Regions from separate parts of the Amphibacillus xylanus NBRC 15112 genome, predicted to be linked through region 2. Evidence: riboswitches for the same ligand, from Rfam matches in the RefSeq annotation. Region 2 holds a riboswitch; each other region holds the start of a gene.

Region 1 (7,894 bases), 150 kb from region 2:
ACAAGTAAAACTTCAAGCAAAACAACTCCGCCAGGTTTTGAATCAACTTGGCTATTCAGACTTACCTATTCATCCACTTGTTGTCTTCACAAATAAAAATGCAATATTAAATCTAGGAGGAACGCCAGATCTAATTGCGTTACACAGACTTACTTTCCGAATCGACGAAATCCTAAATTTTTATCAAAGAATTCAAAATCCAAAGATGATCCAAAATCTAGCTTATAGATTGTTGAGCAAACACACGGTGAGGAGGGAGAATATTCTTGAAAAATTTAATTTAAATATTTACTCAATCCGTACTGGAGTGTTGTGTTCCGATTGTGAACGGGGAAAGATGGTGCGTGTTCATGGTACGTGGATTTGTGAATTTTGTAAACAGCAGAATCAACAGGCACATATCTCAGCACTTAGTGATTATGCAAAAATAGTAAATCCCCTTATTACAAATAAGACAGCTCGATATTTTTTGGAGGTTGAATCGCGTTTTACAGTGTACCGAATATTTAAAGATTTAAATCTACCGATTAGTGGGAATAGAAATTCAACTCACTATGATTTATCAAAAATAATTCCGGTATAATGAGGTAATTATAACCAAATTGGGTGCGTTCGCACTCGAAAAAGTAATTTCGCACTATATCGTAGTGCGTTCGCACCCGAAATTGAAAATTCGCACCACATCATAGTGCGTTCGCACCCAAAAATAGAATTTCGCACCACCACTATATAATACTCCCACTCCCAGCCTCCAAGCAGTCAGAATTGGCATACGCCAATTCTCACATCATCCAAATCAAAAGGAAGGAACTGGCCCAAGCCAGTTCCAACACCCCTCCAAAAATAAAAAGTAGGTTCTGACCTGAGTCAGAACCTACTAAAGTCCAATAAAATTTACCACATCATCTGATTGATTAACTGTCCGATAAGTGCGTCACTGAATAATAGCAACACGATCGTCATGATTAAGAAATGAATAATAATCACGTAAGTAACATCTAATCCACCTGGTTTTTCTTTTGTATCTTTAATCGTAAAGATCGTTGCAATACTTGCTAAGAACATAGTTAAAAATACTAACGACATTAAAATAGTACTAAACAAGTATGCGTTGAAAATACTTACGACAAAAGATAATAAAGCGAGTCCAGCTGGAATAATCATAAACGTCATGAAACGTGTAAAGACTTGTAAGAAGTCAATTTTAGAATTCATTAGTCGTGCGACTGCAAACAGAACTGCTACCGTAATTGCAATAAATAAAATAAACAAGAAAAACGGAATAACAACAGTTCTAATGAAAGACGGACGTCCCCATCCAGCCATCAACATCGTACCTGATAGATAAACAGATAACGGAAGGAAAGCAGAAAAGATAATTAAAGTAATTAGTCCATTAATTAAATCAGCTTGCTTAGCACCAACTTCCTTACTTGCTTGATAAGGTGCCTTCAAACCATTAAGTAAGTAATTCCAAAAACTTTGGCCAATCTCTTTTGCCATTTCAATTGTTGGATCTGGCTCCATCGGACGCTTAGGTGGCTGAACGCTTTCCGCCCCAGCAGCACTAGTCGGATTTTCATCAGTCGCCTGCGTAGCAGTAGCTTCAACCTTCACCTCTGGCTCATTTTCAACTGGATTTTGCTTTAAATGATCAATTTGTTTTCCACAATTGATACAAAATTTTGCATCATCGTTATTGATTGTTTGGCATTTTCCACAGATCATCATTTATCACTCCTTTATGTATACTATATTTAAGTTTAAACGATATATTCTATAAGTCAAAGGAACAAACTTTACAAAAATGCACGCACTTCTTCAATTGCTTTTGGACGACCGAGAAAATAACCTTGCGCAACCTCAACACCTAATTGCATAGCAAAAAGATACTCCTGCCGCGTCTCCAATCCTTCTAACACAAGCTGGATCTGCTGATCCCTACAATAATCGCGAAATAGCTGAACTAGAGCTTTTTTCTTACTTGAAAGATGAAGCTGCGTACTAAACAAGCGATCAAGTTTTATATACTTAAACGGAAATTCAATGATAACATCAAAATTGGAATAACCCTTACCGACATCATCAAGTGCAAATTGGAAACCATAATCAACAAGATCATGAATCATATGAAAGGAATCGAGCAATTGATCCATCTGTTCTGACTCGGAAATTTCCAAAACGATTTGATCCGCTCGTAATTGATTGGTGTGTAAAGTGTGATAAATAAACGTAGAAAAATTAGGATTGATTAAAGTAGAAGGGAGCACATTAATAAATAAGACCGCATCACCATCAGAAAGACGAGAATCCCGAAAAGAGCGCATCACTAATTCAATCGATGCAGTATCGAGATCATACAAGCGCCCAGCCCGCTTAGCCGCCTCAAACGCTAACTCAGGATTTGGAAAATCAAACGGCCTCATTAGCGCTTCAAATCCAAGACACTGATGACTGTTTAAGTGATAGATGGGCTGAAAATTATGTGTAAAAAGTCTTTTTTCGATAAAATGATCGATCAACATATGAAAGCCCCCATAAAATGAATTCGCTTACAAACTCTATTATATCAAATATTACAAATAAGCCAATAAAGTGTTAATAAAAAAGAACAATTTTCCTAATATTCTGAAAAAATATTATACCAATTGCTAAAAGTAATGACGTAAAATCATTATATTAAATTAATTTACCAATTTTATAAAAAAATATGCTATAATGTTTTTTGTATATTTTTGTCCAATTCAGGACTACTCAACTAAACATTGGAGGATCAAACTAAATGGAGGAAACAATTACACTAAAAGAGATCGCTCAGATAATTAAAAAGAGACTAGGATTAATCATTGTCCTAACAATAGGATCAGCGATTATAAGCGGTATATTTACATACTTTTTTATCACACCAATTTATCGAGCTAATTCACAATTTCTTGTGAATCAAAATCAACCCAACGCAACAGTAGAATTAAATGAAATTCGAACAAACGTTGAATTAATCAATACCTATAGCGTAATTATCAGAAGTAACCGGATTCTTGATGAAGTGATTGATGAACTTCAATTGACAATCTCACCATCAGCACTTGCTGAAAAAATTTCCGTCACAAATGAGAATGGATCACAAGTGGTAACCGTCTCGGCTACAGATCCCGATCCAAAGATGGCAGTTGATCTTGCCAATGTGACCGTTGAAGTTTTCCAAGATCAAATAGACGAATTAATGAATGTTGATAACGTAAATATATTAAATCCTGCAGTTCTACCAGCAAACCCGACACCAGTGAGTCCAAATCTCACACTAAATATTGCTATCGCCTTTGTCTTAGGTGGTATGGTTGGTGTTGGTTTAGCATTCTTATTTGAATACTTAGATACAACTGTAAAAACAGAAACTGACGTTGAAAAAATTGTTGGTCTCCCTGTCATTGGTGTTGTGGCAAAAGTTCAAGAAACTGACCTCGTGCACATACAACAACATGCAAATAGACGTCAAGCTAGAGAAAGGGGAGTAACATATAATGGCTAAACATAAAAGACCAGTTAAACAAGCAGCTAGACATTTAATTACTAAACTGAATCCACGCTCACCAATCTCTGAGCAATTCCGTACGATTCGAACAAATTTACAGTTTACTGCGGTAGACGATACACTTGAAACGATGCTCGTGACATCAGCTAACCCGTCAGAAGGTAAATCACTTACGATTGCCAACCTAGCGATCGTTTTTGCCCAACAAGAAAAGAAGGTGCTTTTAGTTGACGCCGACATGCGTAAACCAACTGTTCACTATACATTTAGAATCGACAACCGCCGTGGTTTAAGTAGTTTACTCGTTGGTGAGTATGAGCTTAACGAAGCAGCAATTAAATCTGATGTCCCAAATCTAGACATTTTACCATCTGGTCCAATTCCGCCGAATCCATCAGAATTACTCGGCTCGAATAAGATGCGTCGCTTAATTGACGAGGCAAAAGACCAGTATGATCTAGTTATTTTTGATACACCACCTGTTCTTGCAGTAACAGATGCTCAGTTACTTGCCAACTTTGTTGATGGCTCACTACTCGTTATTCGTAGTAAGCAAACAGACCAGGAATCTGCGATTAAAGCAAAAGAACTGCTTGAACCAGCCAAAGCAAAATTACTTGGAGCCGTACTAAACGACGTCCAAACATCAAAAGATCAGTATTATTATTACGGAGAATAGAACTTGCGCGTTATTGCGCAAGTTTTTTTATGAAAAAATTCACGCTCCATTTTCCCGATAATCCCAATTCGGGTGCGAACGCACTCAATTCCCGGATTTCGCACTCCTTGATAGTGCGAACGCACCCAATCAAGAAAAATCGCACCACTTGATAGTGCGAACGCACCCAAATTCAAAATATCGCACATAAACAGTGTGCGAACGCACCCAATCAAGAAAATTCGCACCACACCATAGTGCGAACGCACCCAAATCAAAATTCTAACATCCTCAATCATCCGGTTCTATCTTATTCTCCTAAAATCATTCCTCTTGAATTCTGAATTTAAATCCTTTATACTAATACCTAGTAATAAAAAAGTAAATAGCACAAGCCTACAGGGGGAGCTGATTGAGTCGGCTGAGATTGAACACGCATTGTTCTGACCCTATGAACCTGTTAGATAATTCTAGCGTAGGGATGGTGGCTTTTTTGATGGTATTTTTGCATAAAGTAACAAGCAATGTGAGCGGGTTCCCCATCAGGAAGCATCCCCTTGGCACATTGCTTTTTTATTGTTAAAAAGATTGGAGGAATATTCCACAAATCCAATCAATAAAACCCAAAAATATAAGGGGGAAGAAGTATGCAATCTAAACGTACACTATTTTTCATTGAGGTGGCTATCTTTACAGCACTAGCACTTATTTTAGACATCATTCCATTTCTGTCATTTAAAATCTGGGCACAAGGTGGTTCAATCTCATTTGCGATGATCCCAGTCTTTATCGTTGCATTTCGTTGGGGCTTAAAAGGAGGCCTACTGTCTGGCTTACTTTTTGGGATTCTCCAAGTTGCAACAGGAACAGCATGGATTGGTCACCCGATACAGGGTATTCTCGACTATCCAATCGCATTTATGGTATTAGGATTTGCGGGACTACTCGCACCAGCTGTTCAAGCAGCATTAAAAAATAACAATACCAAACGATTCGTCGGCATGGTGACAGTTGGTGTATTAATTGGTATCACACTTAGATTTATCACACACTATGTTGCAGGAGTTGTCTTCTTTGAATCATTAATCGAAGGGATGAATATTTGGGTCTACTCACTCGTTTATAACAGCTCGTACCTCATCCCATCATTTGTAATAAATGTTGCTGCCGTAAGCTTTCTATTTAATAAACGCCCACACCTTGTAGCTGCGACAACAAAATAACCCAAATTCAAACTGGAACCTAGCTCACATATCCAGAAACAAATCCGTACATCGACATAAGATGTGCGGATTTTTTAGTCACAACCCAACAAATAGTTAAAAATGTGAATTTCTAGTGACAAATCCTCATTTTTCCCTATCACAAAAAACAATTTCCAAATCAAAACCTGAAAAATCACACAAAAACTGTCATATCAAGCGCTCCAATAGGACAAATGACCCAAAAATTAGATAAAATCACAGTTAATATAAGCTAATATGCCTAAAAATTTTGCTGAAATTATGGAAAAGAGTCACAAAATTGGTTCCATTCTATGAAAAAAACTGTTATAATATTATTGCTGTACAAAAATTACAGATGAGGAGGTTGTCAATATGATAGATATACATTGTCATATACTACCCGGTGTAGACGACGGAGCAAAACATCTAGAAGACAGCGTAGCCATGGCAAGACTAGCCGTCGCAGAAGGCATTCATACGATAATAGCAACCCCACATCATAAAAATGGGCGTTACAATAATCCGAAAAAATCAGTACTTTCCGATTTAACTAGATTAAATGATCGAATCCAACAAGAGGAGATCCCATTGACAATTTTGCCTGGGCAAGAAGTAAGAGTTCATGGTGAACTGATTGAAGGTTACGAAGCCGACGAAATTCTAACCTTAAACGGAGCAAGTCGCTATATTTTTATTGAGCTACCAACAGAACATATTCCACGATATACAGAACAGCTGTTATTTGACATTCAGATGAAGGACTTAATCCCAATCATCGTTCACCCAGAAAGAAACACAGTCTTACGGGAACAACCAGGACAGCTCTACCACTTCGTTAGAAACGGTGCATTAACACAAATTACTGCCGCAAGCCTAGTAGGCAAATTCGGTACAAAAATAAAAAAATTCACACATGAATTAATTGAACATAATTTAACACACTTTATCGCATCAGACGCACATAACACGAAGTCAAGAGGCTTCTATATGCGTGAAGCAAACCAAATAATCACAGAACAATACGGGCAGCACACTCTATTCACATTTATGGACAACGCCCAACAGATCGTCGATAATAAGATGGTCTACATTGATGAGCCAATAATGATTAAACGGAAGAAATTCCTCGGTCTATTTTAAGGGAAAAACTCACCATTCCCAAATGGTGGGTTAATATAACTCAAATGGCTAATCAATTTGGCACATACTAATAGATCAATAAAAAGGAGCATGTTTCATATGGCGAAAGTAAAAAAAGCAATTATCCCAGCAGCCGGTCTAGGGACTCGGTTTTTACCAGTGACAAAGGCGATGCCGAAAGAAATGTTACCAATTGTTGATAAACCGACAATTCAATACATCGTCGAGGAAGCAGTTGCTTCGGGCATCGAAGATATTATTATCGTAACCGGAAAAGGTAAACGTGCGATTGAGGATCACTTTGATTTCGCACCAGAGCTTGAGCAAAATCTAAAGGCTAAAAACAAACTAGATTTGTTACATAAAGTTGAGCAATCTACAAATTTAGCGGATATTCACTATATTCGTCAAAAAGAACCAAAAGGTCTTGGACATGCAGTTTGGTGTGCTCGTAAATTTATCGGTGATGAGCCATTTGCGGTGCTACTCGGTGATGATATTGTTGAAAGTGACGTACCATGCTTAAAACAATTGATTAATCAATTTGAAGATAAACAATCATCAGTGATTGGTGTTCAACAAGTGCCAGAAGCATTAACTGAACGCTACGGAATCGTAGATCCAGGTGCAAAGGTGAATGGTCGACTCTATGAAGTGGATCATTTTGTTGAGAAGCCACCACTAGGTACTGCACCATCAAATCTAGCGATTATGGGACGCTACGTGTTTACACCTGAAATTTTCCGATTCTTAGAGCGTCATCAAATCGGTGCAGGTGGAGAAATTCAATTAACAGACGCAATCCAAATGTTAAATGAAATTCAGAAAGTATACGCCTATGACTTCCAAGGACGTCGCTACGATGTAGGGGAACAACTCGGTTTCATTGAAACGACGATTGAATTCGCACTGAAAAATAAAGAAATCGGCGAAGATGTTAAAAAGCTCCTGTTTGATTTAACAGATCAACTAAGAGCAGAAGAATAAACTGATCGGTGGCAAGCTCCACCGTACGATTTTCAATTACCTGAATTTTCGAAAAAAGGGGCAAGTAATCATGTCATATCGCAAGCGACTTATCTCACTTATATTGCTTGACTCACTTATGATTGCAACAGCTATATTCCTAGCGGCATGGGTTGTTTATCCTGCACGATCAGATTGGGATACTAATATCGTATGCTTTAGCGCAATCGGACTATTAATCTTTCATTTTATCTATGCTTTAATTTTTAAACTCTATCATAAGATTTGGGCATATGCGAGTGTTAAAGAATTAAAAGCGATTATCTACTCTGTTACATTAGCGAATCTATCAACAGCAGTTTTCCAGTACTT
Region 2 (7,894 bases):
CTTGGAGCAACCTTTATTAACTATGAATCTGAAGGTGCAACACTATTACTAATTTTTGCTTGTGCTGAAGTTCTTGAAGACTATGCATCTAACAAATCAACCCGTGCGATTACTGAATTAATGGCTCAAGTTCCAACTGTTGCACAAGTATTAAAAGACAATGGCGATGTCATTGAAGTCCCAACAGATGCATTAGCTATCGGTGATATTGTCATCGTTGCAAAAGGTGCCCAAATTCCGATTGATGGAACGATCGATCGAACAGCACTGATCAATGAAGCCGCTCTCACAGGAGAGTCAATCCCTGTAGAGAAATCTAAAGGAGATAATGCTTTTGCCGGAACAATTAATGAAGGTCATGTCTTCTATTTAACTGTAACAAAATTAAGTCATGAAACAGTCTTTTCAAATATTATTCGGATGGTTGAAGAAGCACAGAAGCGTCCATCTAAAGTATCGAAATTTATTGACCGTATTGAGTCTAAGTATGTGATTGCAGTGCTGATCACTGTTCCAATCTTTATTTTGATGTTGTATACATTAAATGACCTGACATTTCAAGAAGCCTTCTATCGTGGAATGGTATTATTAACTGTTGCAAGTCCCTGTGCATTAGTTGCATCTGCAACACCAGCAACACTAAGCGCGATTAGTAACGGAGCGAAAAACGGCGTCCTCTTTAAGGGTGGTGCTGCGATGGAAGCACTTAGCTCTATGGATGTACTATATAGTGATAAAACTGGGACATTGACTTTAGGGAAATTTAAAGTGATTGATTATGAAATCGATGAAAGTATTTTAAAAGAAGTTGTATATATGGAACAACAGTCGAGTCACCCCATTGCTGATGCGATCACAACATCGTTTAAAGATTTAGATTTAGGTGCTGTTGACGATCGTACACCAATTGAAGAAATTGCCGGTGCAGGGGTTAAAAAAGGCGATATCATAGTAGCTAAACCTACTGCATTAAAGAATTTTGAAGACCCATATAACTATCGTGAGAAGGTAGCAGCTGAAAATACTGCTGTCTTAGTTGGCAAAGCTAATCAAATTGTTGGGTACTTCTTATTAGCTGATCAAATCCGAAGCGAATCAGCTGAAGCAGTTGCTGGTTTTCAGGCTGAGGATATTAAGGTTAATTTAATTACTGGCGATCATGAATTGGTTGCTAAAAAAGTTGCTAGTGAAATTAAAGTTGACCATTATTATTCTAACTGCTCACCTGAGGAAAAAATAAAATTTATTCAAGCTGATCAAGACAATCATCATGTTGTCGGTATGATTGGTGATGGTATTAACGATGCCCCTGCTCTTGCTCAAGCAGATATTGGGATAGCTATGGGCAGTGGTTCGTCAGTCGCCATGGAGTCATCTGATGTTGTCATCGTCAAAAATAATTTAGCCAAATTGTTATACAGCTTTAAATTAAGTCAGCGATTAAATAAAATTATTGTTCAAAATGTGATTTTTTCAATTGCAGTGATTGTCTCATTGATTGGTTTAAATATTGTTGGTTGGCTAGGTTTGCCGTTGGGTGTTGTATTTCATGAAGGATCAACAATTTTAGTAATCTTAAATGGGTTACGTTTGTTAAGGCAAAAAGACTAGATCAGGTTTTCCAGTTGAATTAATAACATTTATCCATCAGTATTCCAATCAAATGAGAAGGTAACGAATCGATGTTAGAAGAATATTAAAGTACTTTAATAGTGGTTATATGTACTTGGTGGGCTATAGTCGACTGTCGACTTCTATTCGTTAACTTTTAATCATAGCCCATTTTAAACAATTTAATATCTCTATTATTGTTCTCTCACCCTACAGATCACATTCAACTGGACACATAAAAATAATCCACCGTATTAATAAAGAGAATGGTGGATTATTTTTATTATAATCAAAAAGGTATTATTTAATTTACTACTTAAGGCCCTACTCTAAATACTACTGTAGCACGATGAGGGGCTTTCAGCATAGCTTTATTATTTGATAAAGTATGATTGATCGAAAGAGGGCCTAACGAAACATTTACACTAGTATTAGAACCACCAGGATCTGAAGCGTACTGCATTTGGAAAATACCCGTCCTTTTGTTTTTTGTGTCTACTTTATAACTAACGTGTCCTTTGTAGTATGCCGCATTTCCACTCCACCGCCATGTAGCACCATTATTAGCATCAATCTCATATGGTCTACCACCTGCATTTCCGTAATATTGCCAAGTATTGTATGTTTGTTGTCTAGTCATAATTCTTGCTTCATAAGAGTTGGGAACTATATCTAAGTTTGATTCTTTAGTAAATCCTACAAACTCTCTGGGTGCTGTTTCCTTTTTCGTCCATTCGAAAAGAGCAATTATCCGTTGAACTTTCTGTCCATTGTTTGCTGTAGAAAACTGAAGCTTTAGGTCAGATGTTGGAATTACATTAAACGGTGAGACATAGTTAGGTGAAGTATTATATATAGCCGGAAGTTCTACTAGATTTCCATCCGGGTCAATAATATACTCTTTGATTTCCCCTGGATAATAATTTAGCTTTCTATCTGGATTATTTTCTATGTCCTCACCAAAGTCAGCTATGAGTATTTCTTTCAAACCAATATCCATTAGATTAATTTCCGCTTCTGACAAACCATAACTTAAAAGTTTTGAATTGTAATAACTCTCCAAATCCTCATAGGCATAGACATTGCTATCAATTACAATTAAACCACACAAAAAGATTACTGATAACAAGAAACCCAAAAACACTTTTTTAAAAGACATTTGCACCTCTCCTTTATTATGGTATATTATATATAATATACCATAATAACTTCCGTGTAAATGATAATTTACAAAAAAATGTAAAGTGAGGAATAAAAAGATGAAGATAAAGATTACCCCTCTTTTATTAACAATCAATGCTATATTGTTAGTGTTTATTTTATTATTATTAGTCTTTAAAGAACCAATTTCCGTAACTACTGAACCTGCACAAGAAAGTTACGTCCCTAATAGTTCTTATGAAGTCGCACAATTAAGTGAGAATATCATTGCGATCGTGAGTACAGATTATTATTCTGCGGACTTTGGCGAATTAATTGCATTAGAGTTTGATCCTGATACTGATACATTTAATGTGATTAGTAATTTTGATATTAGAGATAATTGGGTGCCTAACTAACTTGTCATTTGATCTGATCTATATTATGATGAAACCAATTCAATAGCTTTGACTACTAGGGGTGCCGATGGGATCGGCTGAGAGGAAAGAATTCAATCTTTCTAACCCTTTTGAACCTGATCTAGTTCGTACTAGCGGAGGGAAGTAGCACTTCTTTAACCTATCAGGTTCTTCTTTCGCTGCAACTGACAGCTTTTAGTCAATGCAACAACAAAAGGAGGACTATTTTTTATGAAAAAAACAAATCAATTGACGCTAATTGCTGCCTTTATTGCAATTGGCGTCGTCGGGGCAAGCTTTCTCTGGTTTCCAACTGGGATTGCGCAAGCGTACCCTGTACAACATGCGATTAATGTCATTAGTGCCATCATTTTAGGACCTGTTCCGACAGTCATAATTGCTTTTGGCATAGGTCTTGTACGTAATGCTTTGGGGCTTGGTACATTACTTGCTTTTCCTGGCGGTATGATTGGTGCTTTACTAGCTGGTCTCTTCTATCGCTATCGTAAGCAAATAAGTTCAGCCGTCATCGGTGAAGTAGTTGGGACTGGAATGATCGGTTCACTCCTTTCTATTCCAATTGCACGTCTCGTTATGGGGCAGACTGTTGGTGTTTTCGCTTTTGTACCTGGGTTTTTGGTAAGTAGTGTTTTAGGTGCTATCATTGCGGCATTAGTTGCACCAAAATTATTAGCATATTTTAAACGTCACCATTGAGGCTGGGACAAAACTCAGCTAAGATGAAAAAGGAATTCAGTTAATCAAATGGATTCCTTTTTTACCATCATCATTTAATAGGATGATCATCTCTAATATAAATTAAAGGTGTCACTTTGTGATTCTCACTCTGGGTGGACGCTCTCCGCGGGATCGGCGTCAACTTTTATTGCTCCACTACCGTGTCGCAATAAGGGTTTTCTGACTCGATCTTTTCCCGCAGGAGTCGCCATCCGCCGTTTAAATCACTCGATAGGCGCTCGTTAAATAAGAAAACAATGAACTCTGATTAGCGTAATTGGCAGTGAACTTAAGAAAATGCACTGCCAATTACGCTAAAAATCCAATCAACCAAAACAATCACAAAAATAAAAATAGTTCTATTTACAAAAAAATCGTAAATAGAACTATTTTTTACTCAGTGAGACTAGTTATGTCCAAGCCACTTTTTTAATTTATATTTTAATTTTCACGCATTGAATGTCATAATAAAAGGGTAAGACTATTCTAAGTAGGTGAACAATATGCTAATAAAAAACGCACAAATATATACCGAACAGGAAGTAGTGAACGGACATCTTCTTATTGATCGAGGTAAGATAGCACAGATTTACCGTGAGTTACCACAAGATTTGCCCAAAGATATTGAGATGATTGAAGCGAATTATTTAAATCTTATCCCTGGTTTTATTGATACGCATATTCACGGTGCAAACGGGGCTGATGTAATGGATCAAACACCTGAGTCGATTGAAACAATTGCTAAGTTCCTTGTTACTGAGGGAACGACAAGCTTCCTTGCCACAACGATTACACAGTCAAAAGAAAATATTGAGCATGCTTTAGAAAATCTTGCTCATTATAACAATATCGACAATGGTGCTGAAATGATTGGAATTCATCTTGAAGGACCATTTGTAGAAAAATCAAAAGCTGGCGCACAACCGTTAGAATATATTATCAAACCAGATTTAGAATTATTTAACCATTGGCAACAAGTAGCAAACCGAACAATCAAAACAGTAACAATCGCACCAGAGCATGATCAAGATTTTCAATTTACTTCAGCTCTAAGAGCAGAAAATATCAATGTATCCGCCGGTCACACTGCTATGAATTTTTCAGCAATGAAACAGGCTGTTGCAAATGGAGTAAATCAAGTGACGCATCTATGTAATGCAATGAATGGGATTCATCACCGAGATATTGGGGTTGTTGGAGGTACATTCTTACTTGAAGATGTGTACGCTGAAATTATTGCAGATGGGATTCACGTTGATCCAGCTATGCTAGCATTAATTTATCAAAATATTGGACCTAATCGATTAATCTTAATCACTGACTCAATGCGTGCGAAAGGACTTCATCCAGGAATTTATGAATTAGGAGGCCAGCCTGTTCAAGTGAATGAAGATCGTGCTGTTTTAGCTAACGGTGTACTCGCAGGAAGTGTCTTAAAAATGATTGATGGTGCAAAGCAATTTTTTGCTATACCTGAGGTCACTATTCATGATATTATTTTAATGGCATCAATTAATCCGGCAAAGCAAGCAGGTGTTTTTCATGAAAAAGGCTCAATTGCAGTCGGAAAAGATGCAGATTTATTACTAGTAGATAATGATCTTGATTTAAAGCTAACCTTTAAAAAAGGGAAAATTGTATATCAAGGAGTGAGCCAATGAAGATTGTAAAAGTAAGTGACTATCAAGAAATGAGTGAATGGGCTGGAAAACAGGTCGTTCAGAAAGTTAATGAATTAAGTAAGCCTATTTTAGGTCTAGCAACAGGTTCTACGCCTGAAGGACTATATCAATACTTAATTGACGCCTATAAAAACGAAGAGGTTTCTTTTAAGAATGTCACGACATTTAATTTAGATGAATACATTGGACTGGATAGTGATGATCCAAATAGTTATCGCTATTTTATGAATGAAAAATTGTTTAACCATATTGATATTGATCCGAATAATGTACATTTACCAAACGGTGTAGCTGATGATTTAGAAAAAGAATGTAAGGATTATGAAGCCGCAATTAAAGAGGTTGGTGCAATTGACTTACAGATTCTCGGTCTAGGTGTAAATGGACACATCGCTTTCAATGAGCCAGGTACTTCGTTTGAGAGCCGGACCCAGATTACTGATTTAGTTGAAGAAACTATTGAGGCTAATTCACGATTCTTTGACAATAAAGAGGATGTACCCACACAAGCAATTACGATGGGGATTAAAACAATCATGGAAAGTAAAGAAATTATTTTACTTGCTTCAGGAGAAAATAAAGCTCAAGCTGTTAAGCAATTAATTGAAGGTGAAGTAACTGAAAACTTCCCTGCATCAATTTTACATCATCACCCTCAAGTAACAATTGTAATAGATCAAGCAGCTGCTTCATTGCTAAAATAAATTACAACCAACAATGCTTTGATTGATAATCTACGCATTGTTGGTTTTTTTATTTATGTTTCGATTCTTCAATTATGAGTTTAAATAAATAGACAAGCTCATCCTGTTCAATCATTTTCTCTACTGACGTTTGGTCTGTTAAATCAATTGATCTAATTGTGTTTCCAGTTGAATTAATCCAATCCCCTATTCACAGGACAAAGGATTTAACTAACAAATAAATTTTTATGAAAACAGTTGAAATTTGCATTTTTTCATATTAAAATGGTCTTAGGCGAAAAAGTTGCGTTAGGCAAACTTTTTAGGTTAGTCACATCTTTTGTATTGTTTTTTTATAATATTAAGATACTTATTAATAATCGAATGAATTTCATAATGACTTAATTGGCTATAAAACACGAACAATTGGGTTACAGATGACGCGGTGATTTCCACTCTAGGCGGACGCTTTCGGGCCTACAGGATGTAGGTCATGCAAGCGTCGTCACACGACGTGACGGTTTTAGCTTGCCTTCGTTAAACTCAGCTAATTGATAAAAGCTTTCCAAGCTTTTATCACTGGATCTTCGGACACGATTGTTCCCGCTGGAGTCGCCGCCTGCCGTTCCAATCACTTGATTAGGCTTCTTTATTTACGTGTGATATTGTATTTTTATTTGTAATCGTTCGTGTTCTTAACTAGATTTTTGTATTATGAAATTGACTCACTTAGATTAATAATCATAAAGTATTTAGGAAATAAATAATCTGAAATTAATAAAAAGAGAAGAAGGGATTTTGAAAATGGATGGTAACATATGGCTTGCATTTGGTTTAACTTTATTTGCCGGTTTAGCTACTGGGATCGGAAGTATACTCGCATTCTTTACAAAAACTACTAATACTAAATTTCTTTCATTTGCACTAGGATTTTCAGCGGGTGTGATGATTTATGTTTCTATGGTTGAAATCTTTTTTAAAGCTAAGGATTCTTTAGTTGGTGAGCTTGGTATAGTTAAAGGTTCATGGGTAACGGTGATTAGTTTCTTTGGAGGTATGCTTGTTATTGGTCTAATTGATCAATTGATTCCACAGGAAGGAAACCCACATGAAGTGAAGAAAGTTGAGGATATGGATAAAAAGCCCTCAACACTGAAAGATAAGAGTTTATTAAAAATGGGAACATTCACTGCTTTAGCAATTGCAATTCATAACTTCCCTGAAGGGATTGCTACATTTACTGCTACATTGCAAGACCCTGCCCTAGGTATTCCAATTGCAATTGCCGTTGCGATTCATAATATTCCTGAAGGGATTGCTGTATCCGTTCCGATTTATTACGCAACCGGTAGTAAGCGTAAAGCATTTAAATTATCATTTTTATCAGGTGTAGCTGAACCAGCTGGAGCAATTATTGCATATCTTTTATTAATGCCATTTTTAACAGATACACTATTCGGTATTATCTTTGCAGGAGTGGCTGGAATTATGGTCTTTATCTCTTTAGATGAGTTAATTCCTGCAGCAAAACGTTATGATGAAACACATAGATCAATTTACGGTGTGATTTCAGGTATGGCTGTTATGGCGATTAGTTTGTTGTTAATGTTGTAATGTAAAT
Region 3 (7,894 bases), 620 kb from region 2:
AGGTACTGTAGATGGACCAGGGTTACGTTATGTAATATTTACACAAGGATGCTTACTGCGTTGTCAGTTCTGTCATAATCCAGATACATGGAAGATGTCAGGTGGTAAGGAAATGACTGTTGCAGAAATTATAGAAGACATTAAGGATTTCCAACCATACTTTGAATCATCTAATGGGGGAGTAACAGTAAGTGGTGGTGAACCACTTCTCCAAGCGGAGTTTCTGCTAGAACTATTTACGGAGCTTAAGAAACTTGGTATTCATACGTGTATTGACACATCAGGTGGTTGCTTTAGTCGTTCACCAAGATTTATGAAAACACTTGATGCATTATTAGAAGTAACAGATTTAATATTATATGACCTTAAGCAAATTGATGACGAGAAGCATAAGAAGTTGACAGGTGTATCTAATAGTCACATTTTGGATATGGCACGCTATTTAGATGAAAAGCAAGTACCAATCTGGGTTCGCCACGTATTGGTACCAGGTGGAAGTGACGATGATCAGCTTCTACAACGCTTATCCGACTTTATTGCGACACTGTCTAACGTTCAGAAAATCGATGTTTTACCATATCATGAACTCGGTGTTTACAAATGGTCAGAGCTAGGATTAGACTATCCATTACAAGGAGTTAAACCACCAACTGAAGATCGAGTTAAAAATGCCGAAGACATCTTAAATCGCAGAAAAACTATTCCATTAAACTAAATATATATTAAACAAATTGAACACTGAAATGAGATGGTTAATAGCTCTCAAACTAGGTGTTCTTTTTGTATCTTTATTTTTTATGTTTAGCAGTTGTGAAATTAAGGAATACTAAATTAAGTATTAAAAACACAATGAGGAGAGGATTATAAGTGAGTAAAGTTATGTTCACTTCTAAAGCTACAGCGAAAGGCGGCAGGGAGGGTCATGTTAAATCAGATGATGGAATAATAGATTTAAAGCTGGTTGATCCAGCAGGTGGCAGTGATGAAAAAGGCTCAAACCCTGAACAGTTATTTGCTGCAGGCTATGCAGCTTGTTATGATGGAGCGCTAAACTTAATGGCATCTAGACAGAAGAAAGAGATTGAATCTGAGATAACTGCAGAAGTTAGTTTAATGCAGGATAGTGATGATAAAGGATTTAAAATAGGTGTTATTTTAAATGTTCATATAAAAGGTGTATCACAAGAGGAAGCTGAGCATTTGGCTGAACTAGCTCATAATTTCTGTCCGTACTCGAAAGCAACGCGAAACAACATTAATGTCAACTTAAATGTAAAAGCACTTTAATCGCTTTTTAAAAGATTCGATGAAGAAATAGGCTTCATCGAATTTTTTTGTTAAACTATAGGTATAATGAATCTTAACTATGATAATGTTCATTTATATTTATATATATATATATAGGAGTGACTATAATGGAAGTAGTATTGGTATATACGAGCATGACTGGTAATACAGAAGAAATTGCTCATATCCTTAAAGATAAAGTAGAAGCATTTAATTTATCTGTGAAGAAATTTCACGTTGAGTTTGACGATATAATGGCACTTGATTTAAAGAATTATGATGCGATTTTATTTGGAACATATACTTGGGGTGACGCTGACTTGCCATTTGAACTAGAAGATTTCTATGAAGATTTAGCAGATGAAGATCTAACGGGCAAAGTCGTCGGTCTATTCGGTTCATGTGATTCATATTATGAATTTTATGGTGCTGCAATTGAAAAAATGGCTGAACAGTTCAGAGCGATTGGGGCAGAAGTTATCGATCCATTACTTAAAATTGAGCTAGCTCCAGAACCTGAAGATGATGAAAAGATTGATCAATTCGTTGAGGAATTCGTAAAACAAGTCAACAACACGAAGTAGGTTATGCTAATATTTGTTTAGTTAGATTAACTTTATTGGATTTTACTAAAAAAAGGTATATAATTGTTGTTATAGCGAGAGAAAATGAGGTTGTTATAAATGTTAAAAGAAATCATGTCGTGGTTATACGCAATAGTAATTGCATTAGTGATTGTAGTGCTAGTAAGAACGTTTGTTATGACGCCATCAGTTGTAAAAGGAGATTCTATGCAACCGAACCTTTATGACGGTGACCGAATTATTATTAGTAAACTGAGTGAGATTGATCGATTTGATGAGATTGCATTCGTCGCACCGAATGGCGTAGATAATTATGTTAAACGTGTCATCGGACTTCCAGGTGATGAAATTGAGATTATTGATGATCGCTTATATATTAATGATGTTGCCTACGATGAAGACTATTTAACAGACATGAACTCAGAAGAAATATTAGTTAAATATTTTAAATCAACAGAAATACCAGATGGAACTTATTTTGTGATGGGTGATAATCGTAAATTTAGCTATGACAGCAGAGCATTTGGTGTGATTGATGAAGATTCAATTATTGGCGAAGTTGTTTTTAGAATCTGGCCGTTAGATTCAATCGGTATCGTTAAACCATAATCAAGATTTTTGCATAAAAAATTAGTTTGTGTTTAGATGAAGATACAAAAATTAAATATGTTTTTTTCCACTAGGGGCGCGTATGACGCTGAGATAAAGATTTTTCTTTGGTCCCTTTGAACCTGATTAGGTTAGTACCTACGTAGGAAAGTGGAGCATTTCTTATATTATTTGGATTATTTATTAATAATGTAAACCGCTCCTATGTTAGGGGTGGTTTTTTTATTAAAAATTTTAAGGGGGAAATGCAATGTCTAATGTAAAAATAGCTCTAACAATAGCGGGTACAGATCCAACTGGTGGTGCCGGGATTCAAGCGGATTTAAAAACATTTCAGGAGCGGGAAGTTTATGGCATGAGCGTTTTAACATCTGCAGTAGCGCAAAATACTTTAGGGGTTCTAGATATTCACCATCTGCCACTTGATTTCATTAATCAACAGCTAGAGTCAGTTTTTTCTGATATAAAACCAAATGCGATTAAAACAGGAATGATCGCGACAATTGAAATGATGGAATTAATTTCGCATTATTTACGAGAATATCCTGAAATCCCATACTGCTTAGATCCTGTAATGGTTGCAACAAGTGGTGATGTATTAATGGAAGAGATCTCACAGACTATTATAAAAGAACAGTTAGTTCCATTAGCTACAGTGGCTACACCAAATTTGTCAGAAGCAGAGATATTAGTTGGAAGGTCAATTCGCACGATCGAAGAAATGGAAAGAGCAGCTATTGAAATTGTCGCTGAACTTGGAGCTAAAACTGTTGTCGTTAAAGGAGGCCATCTTGATGGTGAGGCAATAGATGTTTTTTATGATGGTAATCAGTTGTATCATCTAAGTTCAGAGCGATTTCATACGGTTCATACACATGGAACGGGCTGCACGTTCTCTGCTGTAATAACTGCAGAACTTGCCAAAGGAAAATCAATTTTTGAAGCGGTCGAGCAAGGGAAGGCTTATATAACCGATGCCATTAAGTATTCATTAGAATTAGGGAAAGGTAACGGACCGACGAACCACTGGGGTTATCGTTTACAGGGCTTGCCGAATGAGCGTGGTGAGAAATAATGAAACAATCAATCATTAAACTTGTTGAACAAATCAAGCAAGAGCGACCATTGATCCATAATATCACAAATCAAGTCGTAATGAATTTTACTGCGAATGGATTATACGCACTTGGCGCATTGCCGATTATGGCACATGAAAAAAATGAAGTAAAAGAGATCGTTGCACATGCAGATGCGCTCGTATTAAATATTGGGACATTAACAACGGAAATATTGGAATCGATGATCGTAGCGGGTCATGCTGCAAATAAAAAAGGCATTCCAGTTGTGTTTGACCCAGTTGGTGTAGGTGTCACGACATTTCGTAGCCATGCAGCTCAACGAATTATGTCAGAGATTAATTTATCACTTATTCGAGGAAATGCAGCAGAGATAAGTCATTTAGCTGGTCTTAGAGCAACAGCTAGAGGTGTCGATGCTTCGGAAGTTTTAGATGGGCCATCTATTATTAAGCAATCAACTCAGAAGCTTAATGTTCCAATTTTAATGACAGGGAAAGTTGATTATATTGCTAATCAAGAAATTCTTTATCAAGTATCCAATGGATCAGAATTATTAACAAAAGTAACGGGTGCGGGATGCTTACTGTCATCAATTGCAGGTGCTTTCTTGGCGGTTAGCGAATCGTGTATTTTAGCAGTAGTAGCTGCAGTTAGTTATTTTACAATTGCGGCAGAGAAGGCAGCAGAAAAGACATCTTTCCCAGGACAGTTTCAAATTGAATTATTAGATGCTCTATCTAGTATTACTGAAGCTGATATTATAGATCGACTTTGCTTAGAGAAAGTAGGTGAATAGTACGTGGTATTTAATCGAGAATCATTAGCTGTCTATTTTATTTTAGGTAGCCAGAATGTGAAGGATAAAGATCCGCTTTTCATCTTAGAAGAAGCATTAAAGGGTGGGATCAGTTGTTTTCAATTTCGAGAGAAAGGTTTTAGCGCTAAATCGGGGTCTGAAAAATATGATTTAGCAAGACAAATGCAAAAGCTCTGTCACCAATATCGCGTTCCGTTTTTTGTCAATGATGATCTTGAACTAGCTATTAATCTCAATGCAGATGGCATTCATGTTGGACAGGATGATATACCGGTTAATCAGATTAGAGAAATAGCACCTGAAACGATGAAAATTGGCTTATCGACTACATCTGTAGAAGAAGCGATTGAAGCGGCACGTTTAGGAGTAGATTATATTGGAGTAGGACCAATTTTTCCAACGATGACAAAATCAGATGCTAAAGCGCCAATTAGTTTATCAGGCATTCAAAAGATTAGAAATGCTGTTTCAGATATTCCGATTGTTGCGATTGGTGGAATTGAGCTGACTGATGTAGTTTCTGTTAGAAAAGCAGGTGCAGATGGTGTTGCTGTTATTTCAGCAATTAGTTTAGCTGACGAACCCCAGTTAGCAGCTCAAGCATTTGTAAATTTGAGTGCTAATCAATAATTAGATCTGATTGTTGTATTTCTTAAAGGTAAAAAATTGAGAAGCCAATGAATTAAGTTGGTTTCTCGATTTTTTAAATGTGCTTAACTAAAATAACTGGATTCATAAATATAACAAAAACGACTATAATTAAATTAGTCAGTTAATCTTTCTATATGTTAGAATGTAAAGAGATTAGAAAGAGAGAGGTGTTGACAACAATGCTTAATAGAAGAATTGAAATTTTCTTAATCATTATGGGGATGGCTATTTTCTTTTTCTTTGGTATTTCAGGAGTGACAATGATCAATGTTCATGGTGATGACGAGGCAGCACTTGAAATATACGAACAATTCATGCAAGAGGAAGCCGCTGAACTAGAAAATGTCCCAACCTACGACGAATTTGTTGAAACTTTGCGTACTGCAGGTGTTATTACGCTAGTGCTAGCTGAAGCTGCTGGAATTGTTAGCATACTATTATTAAAAAATGATAAACGACCAAAAGTGGCAGGTGTTCTTCTTTTAATAGTAGGTATATTCGTTAGTTCTCTTCAATTCATTATCGCCTTGGTTGGTAGTGTATTCTTTATCATTGCTGCGATGATGGCGTTATTCCGTAAACGGAAATTAGCTTAAAGTACATAGTTAAAGGAGTTGATCTAAATGGGGAAGATAAATGTAGCCATTGTGTTCGGTGGTAAGTCTGCAGAACATGAGGTTTCACTTCAATCAGCTAAGAATATTATTGATGCGATAGATCGTGAGAAATACGATGTTGTGTTAATTGGCGTCGATAAGGACGGTTGTTGGCAAGTAAATGAGGAAGATTCATTTTTACTTAATGAGCACGACCCTAAAGCTATTTCACTCAAAAAAACAAGCAGTAAGATTGCTATTTTACCAGGAGAAAAGCAAGGACAAGTATTTGACTATGAGACGAAAGAAGTCTTGCCTCAAATTGATGTTGTTTTTCCAATTATTCATGGAACTCTTGGTGAAGACGGTAGTATGCAAGGATTATTAAGAACGCTTAATCTGCCTTTTGTCGGGGTTGATTTATTAGGTTCAGCGGTAAGTATGGATAAAGATTTTGCCAAGCGGATTTTACGTGATGCAGGAATCGCTGTTGCTAATGGGCTTGTCTATAAGAAATTTGAACAATCAAATATTGATTTCAACTTTGTCCAAAGTAAATTAGGCTTACCATTATTCGTTAAGCCAGTTAATCAAGGATCATCAGTTGGGGTAAATAAAGTTGAAACAAAGGCTGAGTTCGATCAAGCGATAGCCGAAGCGTATATGTATGACGATAAAGTTTTAATTGAGGAAGCAATCGTAGGTCGTGAAATTGAGTGTGCTGTTCTTGGTAATGATGAGCCAATTGCTTCATTGCCAGGTGAAATCCTCCCTCAAACAGACTTTTACTCATATGAATCAAAATATATTGATGATTCAGGAGCGGTATTGTCAGCACCAGCAGAATTAACGGATGAACAAACGGAAAAAGTTCAAAATGAAGCTATTCGAGTGTTTAAGACGTTAGATTGTGAAGGAATGGCGCGAGTTGATTTCTTTATGAAGTCAGATGGAACATTAATCGTAAATGAAGTGAATACTGTTCCCGGTTTTACGAAAATCAGTATGTATCCTCGATTATGGGGAATAACTGGATTACCATATCCTAAGCTGATTGATCGCTTAATTGAGTTAGCATTCGAGCGTCACGAACGAAAGCAACAATTAAAAAGTGCCGTATTTGAATAATAAAAAACCTTCAATCGTTAGTGAATTTGAAATTAACTTCAAAATCAGCTAATCATTGAAGGTTTTATGTTTTTATTCAGAAGTGTTCCTGTTGTTTTTTCTTCGATAGCCAAAATAAATCAAGCCACCAATTGCTGCAATCACGATTAATATTGGTAAGTTACCAACAATAAAAACAAATAAGTTTGTAGCTCCAATCAACAGATTGTTATAACTAATTAACCACTGTTCCTTAGTTCTTTCCCATACATTTAAATTCTGTTCATGGGCAAATTCAGTTTGTAGCTCCGTCAAATTGAGTTCAACAGTAGCTAGATCTGCTCGGTTATTAATGTAATTCATTTGACCTTTAATCATTTCAATTTCGTATTGGACATTCGATAAATCTCTAGAAATATTCAAGAGATCTTCAGTTGACTTAGCTTCCTCCATAAATGCTAAGAGTCGAGCCTCAAGCTCCTGTCGAGATTTTAGCCGTGTCTCTAAGTCTACATATTGTTCTGTCACATCTTCTCCGACTAAGTCCCGATGCTGAATATAGATTTGATCATGACCATCTAAAAAGTCAAAAAACAAATTTAAGCTCTCTTGAGGGATGCGGAGTGTCAGATGACCGTAATGCAACTCATCGTCTAAAAGGCTCGTTTGATTTGAAACAACGTAACCATTCATCTCATTTACAGTTTGTTCGATGCTTGATACGACTTCTAAATATTGTTTTACTTCCAATTCAAGATAGGCATTATAAATAATTCTTCGATTCACGTTTTCTAACTGTTTTAAATCAGGCGCTGTCGGTTCTATTGGATCAATTGGTAGACTTCCAGTTGAACCAATTGACATGTCTGATTCAATCATTCCACCTTCACTTACAGACATATCATAGCTTGATTCGCTGTCCCTAGCTTCATGACTACTGCAACCAAATAATAATAAGCTTAGTACAACAAGGCCAAACATGATTCTTTTCATAAATAGACCCCCTTAATTAGTCTAGCTACACAATCAGACGCTCTTTGTTGAAAAAGGTTACGCTTCATATTTTCATTATATACCAATAATAAATAATAAAAATAGAAAAAAATGCTTTACTAATGAATTAATATACTTTATTATGAATAATAATACATCTAAACTAATAGT
Region 4 (7,894 bases), 810 kb from region 2:
TTGCGTGTTAGTCGATCTATTTAATCGAGAAATCATAGGTCAAAGTTCTGATCCACGAAAAAGATTTAGCTCTAGTTCAAAAAGCGTTCGCTTCGGTTAAATACAATCTAAATCACCTTCAATTATTTCACACAGATCGTGGGAGTGAGTTTAATAACCAGTTAATTGACCAAGCCTTAGAAGCATTTGGCATTGAACGATCATTAAGTGATAAAGGTTCTCCCTATGACAACGCAGTAGCTGAAGCAACATTTAAGACGATCAAAACAGAATTCGTGAATGGACGAATATTTACAAGTCAAGAAGAGCTAGAATTAGAATTATTTGATTACGTCAATTGGTTTAACAATATTCGCATCCATGGTTCACTAGATTATTTAACACCAACAGAAACCAAGCACAGTTACAAGCAAACTAATATGACAAGCACCACTTTACTTGGAGAGGCGGGCTGTGATAGCCTTTTACGCCATAGCCAGCGTTGTTTGTTTAGATTGGCTGACAAGGCTATCGAAATCATGCCCGCAGAGGCTCCGAGTCAAGTGATAAAATAAAATTACTATTTTCATGAAGAACACTAATCGTGCGCGGTAAAACAGATCAATACACCTTATAAAATTTGTTCAGTTTAGTGTTGACATACCAAACTCATTAAAAACTAAGTTATGGTTCAATTGAAATAATAAGGTCATCAATATTTGGTACCTCATCAATTAATCCATATTCTTTTAGCCATTTTGCTGTTACCTCCCACGATTCCTTTTCTTGGTTAGCAAAACCTGCTTCGGATTTCATTTTTGGGAGTAAAATGTTCATACTTTCAGTTTCGACCTCTTTATCCAGAGGGAAATTTGCCTTATCTTGGTTGCTTAATAAAATATCTAAAGCTTCTTCTGGATTATCTATCATATCGTCAAATCCTTTACGAGCAGCCCGCCAAAAGGCTTTGATTGTTTCTTGATTATTTTCCCACGTTTCGTCACTCGTTACCGCTACAACTTCATAGTAACTAGGCACTCCGTAATCTACTGGGTTTATATAATCAACCTCGTATCCTTGACTACGCAATAAAGGCACTTCATGGTTGACGAACATTCCACTAACGGCGTCGACTTGTTCAGAGATTAAAGAAGAACCTAATTCGAATTCAACGTTAATCATTTCAAGCTCATCATAGTTCCCACCATCATGTTCAACGATCGTTTTGACTAACGCTTCATTAATTGGAATACCAGGGTAACCAACTTTTTTATCGACTAATTCTTTTGGTGAATGAATTGGATTATCTTCTCGATATACGACGTGGTTTAATGGTTCACGAACGACTGCCGCAACAGCTTTAATTGGAATATCTTCATTCGCCTTCGCCATTATAACATCTGGCTGATAATAAAGGCCCATCGTTACTTTTCCAGAAGCGGCCAAGGTTAATGGATCTGTCGGATTCGCTGGGAATTGAAATGTAACAACGATATTTTCTTCCTCAAAATATCCTTTTTCCTGGGCTACATATAAATAACTATGTACAGCATTTGGATACCAATCTAACATAATCGAGACGGTTTCTTTTTCATCATTTGTTGTTGACTCTCTAGCATCCTTGCTCTCTGTTTCATCTTCAGTGCAAGCAACGAGCATCAATATTGTTATTAACATAAGGGAAAATAGCATCACTTTACTTCTCATCATAAACCCTCCATTTCATAAAAATTTTTTCTAAAAAAACGACAATAGCAAATAACAGCATACCTATTAATGATAAGATGACAATCGGAGCAAATACACCGGCTCCATCAAATTGAGCCATCATTCGACGGCTAAAATAACCTAACCCTGCTTGAGCTCCTAGCCATTCACCAATAGCAGCTCCAATCACACTCATCGGTACGGCAACTTTCATACCTGAGAAAAATGAAGGTAAAGCAGAAGGTACTTCAAGTTTAAAAAAGATTTGTCTTTTATTAGCTCCCATGGATTGTAATAATTCTTTTAATTGATAATTCGTTGAACGAAAGCCATCGAAAGTGCTGACTGTAATCGGGAAAAAGGTAATAATAATTGTGACGACTACTTTACTCCAAATCGAATAGCCAAACCATAAGACGAAAATTGGAGCAAGTGCAATGATCGGAATCGTCTGAGACGTTATTAAAATTGGATAAAACATTTTTTCTAAACTTTTAAATAGATTCATACTAATTGCTAAACTAATACCTAATACAATTGAAATAGATAGTCCGATTGCAATGACGCTTAATGTAATAGGCAGGTGATGTAACAATAATACTTCTTTCAGTTCCCACAAGGTCCATACAATATCTGTAGGTGTAGGTAAGATGAAACTTTTATCCACCATTCGTGCACCGATTTCCCAGATCGTTAGCAATATCAATATAAATATGAATGAACTGATATAATTTCGCATCATGACATCCTCGTTCTGAACTGTTCGATTAGTTGATTTTTTAATAATATGACTTCTCTTTTATCTAAATCATTCCTAGTGCGTGGTCTATTTAATGGAACTTCAATCGAGTGTAATGAAGTAATCGGGGTTTCTTTTACGATATAGACTCGATCTGATAAAAACAACGCTTCGGATATATCGTGTGTAATGAATAAGATGGTCGACTGTTGTTTTTCCCATTGTTCTAATAACCATTCTTGCATATACATCTTTGTCATTGCATCTAGGGCGGAAAATGGCTCATCGAGTAAAAGAATATCAGATCCAGATAAAGTTGCCCGCAAAAATGAAACCCGCTGTTTCATACCACCAGATAATTCGTGGGGGTATTTGTCTTCGTATCCTTCTAGTCCAAACTCTTTTAGAAGTATCTGCACTTGTTTATCGTCACGTTTCCTTTTAATTTCAGGAACGAGCTGGGCATTTTGTCTAATAGTTCTCCAAGGCATTAGCAAATCTTGTTGTGGCATATAGCCGACTTTTCCAAATCGAGATTGTTCAATACGTCCATTTAAGTAAATATCGCCCTCATTAGGTTGTTCAAGACCGACGATTAATCGGAAAATGGTGGACTTTCCTGAACCACTAGCTCCAACGATGCTGACGAACTCTCCTTTTGGAATCGAAAAAGTCAGTTTATTTAAAATAGGTCTTTCATCGTGTCCTCGTCCATATTGAAAAGATACTTCGTCAAATTTAATTGCAGTTTTATTTTCTTGAGACATATATTTACTCCTTACATGAAGGCGGAGATGTATTGAAGTCTTCTCCGCATCAATCGTTTATCAATTAAACGTTAGCTAATTTTGATACTGGCCACATCGAAATATTTTCTGCCATATCCCAAAACATATACTCAAAGTAGCTCGTTTTAATAAATATGTCTTCTAATTTATCTAACTCATGTTCGGGCTTACCTTTAGCAATTTCATTGATTAAATGGATACAATCATCAGCAATTTTCGTAAAGCCTTCTGATGAGTACATTTTTACCCAGTTGCCATACAATTCATGATCTAATGCATCTGGCCACTTAGCTAATTCCTTTCCGATCCAGTTGTAACTCCAAGCACACGCAAGGACTGCTGCGACTGCGTTTTCAACTCCACCGAGTTGTGCTTGGCTAATCATATAACTTGTATAAGCTGTCATCGTTGATGAGGGTTTCGTTGCTTCTAATGCTTCATTAGAAATACCAAATTTCTCAGCATATTCACGGTGTAAATCCATTTCAAAGTTCATTGTACCGTGTAGCAAATTAGCGAAAATTGTCATCGTTTTCAAATCGTTTGCTTTCGTAGCACCTATAGCAAAAACACGTGAATACTCGATTAAATAAACATAGTCTTGCTTCATATAATGAATAAACTTTCCTTTGTCTAACGTACCTTCTCCAATCCCTTTAACGAAAGGGTGCTCTAAATAACTGTCCCAAACGGGCTTTACTTTCTCAAATAAACGATCCGTAAATTGCATGTATATTCTCTCCCTATTTTATTATTTGAATAATGAACCAAAAAAACCATTCCTACAAGCGTAAGGAATGGTTTACAATACACAACAAAAATTAAGATAGTTGTTTTGTCCGCCATCACTTCCCTACGCTAGTATGACCTAGATCAGGTTCAAAGGGTCAAGACATGTCTTTCTCAGCAATATTGCTCCCCTAGTGATTCATTTATTCAGTTACTCATAGACAACCATAAAGTAAAGGTATTGTCAAGTGTCTATGTTTTTTAAGCGATCAAAATCACGGTTATTCATCAATGATTCGTCTATTTCCTCTAAAAATGAACATCAACACAGACAAATTGAAACGAATCCAAATGTGGCATCTGTTTCAGATCGCTCAATTCAATATACAGCTGAGTTTAAATTTAAGGCTGTTCAGGAAAATTTAGCAGGAAAAGGCCCAGTTCAAATCTTTAGAGTAGCTGGATTTGATTTAGAAATCATTGGATTAAAGAGAGCTCAGAGTGCATTGAACCGTTGGAGGTCTACCTATAAAACATTTGGTGAACAAGGTTTTCTAGAAGGGCGTCGTGGGAAAGGCAACACAGGTCGTCCGCGTGCTGAAAAACTATCAGCTTACAAAAAATTAGAGAAGGCTGAAGCACGTATTCGACTTTTAGAAGCTGAGTTAACACTTCTAAAAAAGCTCGACGAAATGGAAAGGGAGGCGAAGAAGAGACAGTTCTAACACCAAGAGAAAAATACCAAGCAATCAATGAAACAATTCGTCTGTATCAACTAAAAAATATGACACGCTATTTATGCCAAGTCGCGAATATCAGTCCAAGCGGCTATTATAAATGGCTTCAAAATGCAGAAAAATGATGCACTTCGTGAAGAATCAGATTATCAAGATTATTTATTACTGAAATCGATTTATGATAAAGCGAAAGAGAAAATTGGTTATCGAGGATTTTATATGGCGTTAGTTGATGTATTAGACCAACCCATGAATCATAAAAAGATTCTTCGTTTAATGCGTAAATTCAACTTATACGCAAAAGTACGTCGTGTGAATCCTTATCGCCATATAGCAAAAGCAACAGCGTCACACCGCCGTATACCAAATCATTTAAATCGCGAGTTTAACCAAGATGAGCCAGGGAAAGTATTCTTAACCGATATGACATACTTACAATATCGAGGTGGTCAAACAGCTTATTTATCTTGCGTAAAAAATGTCGCTACAAGAGAAATCGTCGCCTATGCACTATCAACAACACTTAAAATGTCGATTGTGTATGAGACACTTGAACAATTAAATATGCATCTAGATGGTAATCTTCATCTGGAAGCAACGATTCATTCCGATCAAGGGTTTCATTATACGCCTCCAGCAATTCAGTAACTTATAAAAGAATTGGAGCTAAAACAGTCGATGTCACGCCGAGGAAACTGCCTTGACAATGCGCCAATGGAGTCGTTCTTTGGTCATTTTGAAGATGAAGTGGATTATAAGGAAGCTGAAAACTTAGCTGAATTACATACGTTAGTCGTAGAGTATATGAATCATTACAACCATACAAGAAAGCAATGGACATTAAATAAGATGACCCCGGCAACCTACCGAAGTCATCTAATCGCAGCATAAGAGCAACTATATCCCTTTTTATTAAACTGTCTAGAAAATAGGGTTCAGTTCAAGTTACTGCTTTCAGTTTTTTTAAATAGAATTTCATTTATTCTGTCAACTCTCCAATTGGAAATCTATTCCATCAACTCAACCCCTATTTTTAGCACTTCTCACTCCAATAACAAAAAGGATTCCACCTGTTTATTCATATAAAATAAACATAGGTGAAACCATATAAACCTTATTCTATCAACACTTCAACTCTTCTTATCCGTCCACTCTTGACATCAATGCAACCAACTCGATGTGGGACGAGTTGATAGAATTGATGTATTTGCGTTTTTTAATGAAATAGTCGTATGCGGGAACATATCCACCATTTGTACCATTTACGAAGACTATTAACTTGGGTTTTATGGCATTTCAATCTCATTTATAAATTTATATTCTTGTGTGTATGCACCTTTGGCGAGTACTTTCAAGAGTGTACCTTCCTCAAGTCTAGTACTGGTCGTAAATACCACTTGTTTAGTCTCTCCTTTTTCAGTGACACCCTCCTCCTTATATTTATATCTTCCGTTATCATCTGCAGGTTCATTTTGAATCTCAATATAGACATATTCTTGTTCAAGCAATGGATTAAAACGATCGAATGGCTCGCGAAAGAAGAAATATAGGCTTCCAAAAACAACGACTACAACAATACAGGATATTAAGAACTTTTTCATAACTTTTCTTCCTTTCTATAGAGCATTTGTGACAATGCTTTTGTAATATTGAATAGTAAACACGGCAAACGTAAGATAGATGACAATATACGCTGCCATACTAATGATGATTGGGGTAATCATGCTTGCAGCCATGAGAACAGAACCTACGTTAAGAGCAAAAGCAGCATGAATTAACCCAATTCCCAGAGGAATTAAATAAACAAAGAGCTGTTTACGAATGATCCCTTTCATAATATCATTTACTCGAAATCCTAGTTGCCTTAGGGTTCGATAATGGTTCTTTTCTTGTTCAGCCTCTGTCATTTGTTTAAAGTACAAAATACTTCCTGTTGAAAGGATAAATACAAAGCCTAAAATACCGGCGATGAAAATAAGTATACCAAAGGTTTGACGGGATCCCTCGTATGTGGAATAAAAGTCAGTGATATATAGGTCACTATCCACATTCCTTAGAAAGATGTTAGAAGCCATATCTGATTTCTCAGTATCTAGTAAGTGAAACACATCAAATATCAACAGTTCTTTGTGCTCGTCCTCTAGGATGCTTTCCCTCATTTTCTCGAAGGTTTCATTAGAAACAAGTAATTGTTCGCCATAGAATCTGTAATTCATCACATTTTCAAGCCTAAACTTGGAGACTGTTAGTGAATTTGCTTGATGTTTTGATGCAAACTGCACTTTTTTTGGAAATGAGGTATCCATTCCCTCTATAATGGCTCGTGTATTATAGTAGATTGCTTCACCATCTTGGGGAATCTGAACATCTAATCCAGCCTGGTCCATTTGCTCTGCTGAAAAAAGCATAAACCTTCTATGGCGATTATCTACACTTGAATCCTGCTCTACCCATGTGCCATTAAATCGCATGGCTTCTAGTTGATAATGTTCGAATCCAATTTGCTCCTCCTCTAACCTACTTGATATAATAGCGGCTTCCTCCTGCATATTTTCCACTGCAAAGTCAAAAGGCATAGCCAATCTCACATCTTTTTCCGTTGAATAGTATAAGGAATATGAAAGTGAAATCATCGTAATGGTTGCAGCAGACAATACAGTGATTAAGGTTAAGGAATTGGCGTGACCTTTCATTCTGTGCATTAATGGGGCAACCGACAGGCTATTATACAAGCCCAGATTCCCATTTTTCTTTTTTCGAAAAACATTTAATATCCAGCTTATTGTCGTATGGAAGACTAAATAGGTTCCCAGTATGGTACTAGCTAGGACTACTAACATAAGAAACATCAGCAAATCTGCATGCTCTACAATCAAGGTAGACACATAATAGCCAAACCCTATTAAACTTAATCCTGCTATCCCTAAAATGCTTGAAAGGATAGTTGGACGCTTGACAAAGTAATCATTTTGATTATTTGCTTTAAACAATTGTATTAGTGTTCTGCGATAAACTGTCAATATAATTTGTAATGATGTGACAGCAATTAAGCAAGTAAAAACTGCAATTGTTTGGATGACTGCTTGGCAGGATAAGGTTAAACCAACCATAGCTTCAAGACCTATCAGGTTCATAAACAGTAAAAGAAAGAGTCGCGAGAGCAAAGCTCCAACGATCATTCCAATAAGTAAAGCTCCTAAAGCAAGAATAGTGTG

Evidence for each region. Region 2 has a riboswitch for thiamine pyrophosphate ahead of thiW (energy coupling factor transporter S component ThiW). Riboswitches for the same ligand answer to the same signal wherever they lie in the genome.
Region 1: it holds a riboswitch for thiamine pyrophosphate, as region 2 does, so the genes downstream of both, thiT (energy-coupled thiamine transporter ThiT) here and thiW (energy coupling factor transporter S component ThiW) in region 2, are expected to answer to the same signal.
Region 3: it holds a riboswitch for thiamine pyrophosphate, as region 2 does, so the genes downstream of both, thiD (bifunctional hydroxymethylpyrimidine kinase/phosphomethylpyrimidine kinase) here and thiW (energy coupling factor transporter S component ThiW) in region 2, are expected to answer to the same signal.
Region 4: it holds a riboswitch for thiamine pyrophosphate, as region 2 does, so the genes downstream of both, tenA (thiaminase II) here and thiW (energy coupling factor transporter S component ThiW) in region 2, are expected to answer to the same signal.

The regions. Positions count from the first base shown of each region.
Region 1 covers NC_018704.1:2,103,451-2,111,344, reverse strand. Annotated here, with positions in the region: gene AXY_RS10205 (nuclease-related domain-containing protein) at 1-583, shown strand, start outside; gene AXY_RS10200 (zinc ribbon domain-containing protein) at 895-1,728, opposite strand; gene AXY_RS10195 (EAL domain-containing protein) at 1,800-2,525, opposite strand; gene AXY_RS10190 (YveK family protein) at 2,783-3,529, shown strand; gene AXY_RS10185 (CpsD/CapB family tyrosine-protein kinase) at 3,522-4,211, shown strand; TPP riboswitch at 4,582-4,689, shown strand; gene thiT (energy-coupled thiamine transporter ThiT) at 4,838-5,413, shown strand; gene AXY_RS10170 (tyrosine-protein phosphatase) at 5,789-6,556, shown strand; gene galU (UTP--glucose-1-phosphate uridylyltransferase GalU) at 6,656-7,543, shown strand; gene AXY_RS10160 (polysaccharide biosynthesis protein) at 7,614-7,894, shown strand, end outside.
Region 2 covers NC_018704.1:2,254,972-2,262,865, forward strand. Annotated here, with positions in the region: gene AXY_RS10810 (heavy metal translocating P-type ATPase) at 1-1,611, shown strand, start outside; gene AXY_RS10815 (hypothetical protein) at 1,928-2,770, opposite strand; gene AXY_RS10820 (hypothetical protein) at 2,871-3,170, shown strand; TPP riboswitch at 3,218-3,330, shown strand; gene thiW (energy coupling factor transporter S component ThiW) at 3,402-3,887, shown strand; gene nagA (N-acetylglucosamine-6-phosphate deacetylase) at 4,412-5,569, shown strand; gene nagB (glucosamine-6-phosphate deaminase) at 5,566-6,294, shown strand; gene zupT (zinc transporter ZupT) at 7,078-7,887, shown strand.
Region 3 covers NC_018704.1:307,691-315,584, forward strand. Annotated here, with positions in the region: gene pflA (pyruvate formate-lyase-activating protein) at 1-715, shown strand, start outside; gene AXY_RS01640 (organic hydroperoxide resistance protein) at 868-1,287, shown strand; gene AXY_RS01645 (flavodoxin) at 1,416-1,871, shown strand; gene lepB (signal peptidase I) at 1,971-2,480, shown strand; TPP riboswitch at 2,543-2,646, shown strand; gene thiD (bifunctional hydroxymethylpyrimidine kinase/phosphomethylpyrimidine kinase) at 2,731-3,555, shown strand; gene thiM (hydroxyethylthiazole kinase) at 3,555-4,355, shown strand; gene thiE (thiamine phosphate synthase) at 4,359-5,006, shown strand; gene AXY_RS01670 (DUF4064 domain-containing protein) at 5,207-5,623, shown strand; gene ddlA (D-alanine--D-alanine ligase) at 5,651-6,751, shown strand; gene AXY_RS01680 (DUF4349 domain-containing protein) at 6,824-7,723, opposite strand.
Region 4 covers NC_018704.1:496,957-504,850, reverse strand. Annotated here, with positions in the region: partial or broken gene AXY_RS12480 (IS3 family transposase) at 1-386, shown strand, start outside; gene AXY_RS02650 (ABC transporter substrate-binding protein) at 664-1,686, opposite strand; gene AXY_RS02645 (ABC transporter permease) at 1,676-2,425, opposite strand; gene AXY_RS02640 (ABC transporter ATP-binding protein) at 2,425-3,192, opposite strand; gene tenA (thiaminase II) at 3,257-3,943, opposite strand; TPP riboswitch at 4,047-4,145, opposite strand; partial or broken gene AXY_RS12475 (IS3 family transposase) at 4,197-5,570, shown strand; gene AXY_RS02620 (YxeA family protein) at 5,966-6,280, opposite strand; gene AXY_RS02615 (FtsX-like permease family protein) at 6,296-7,894, opposite strand, start outside.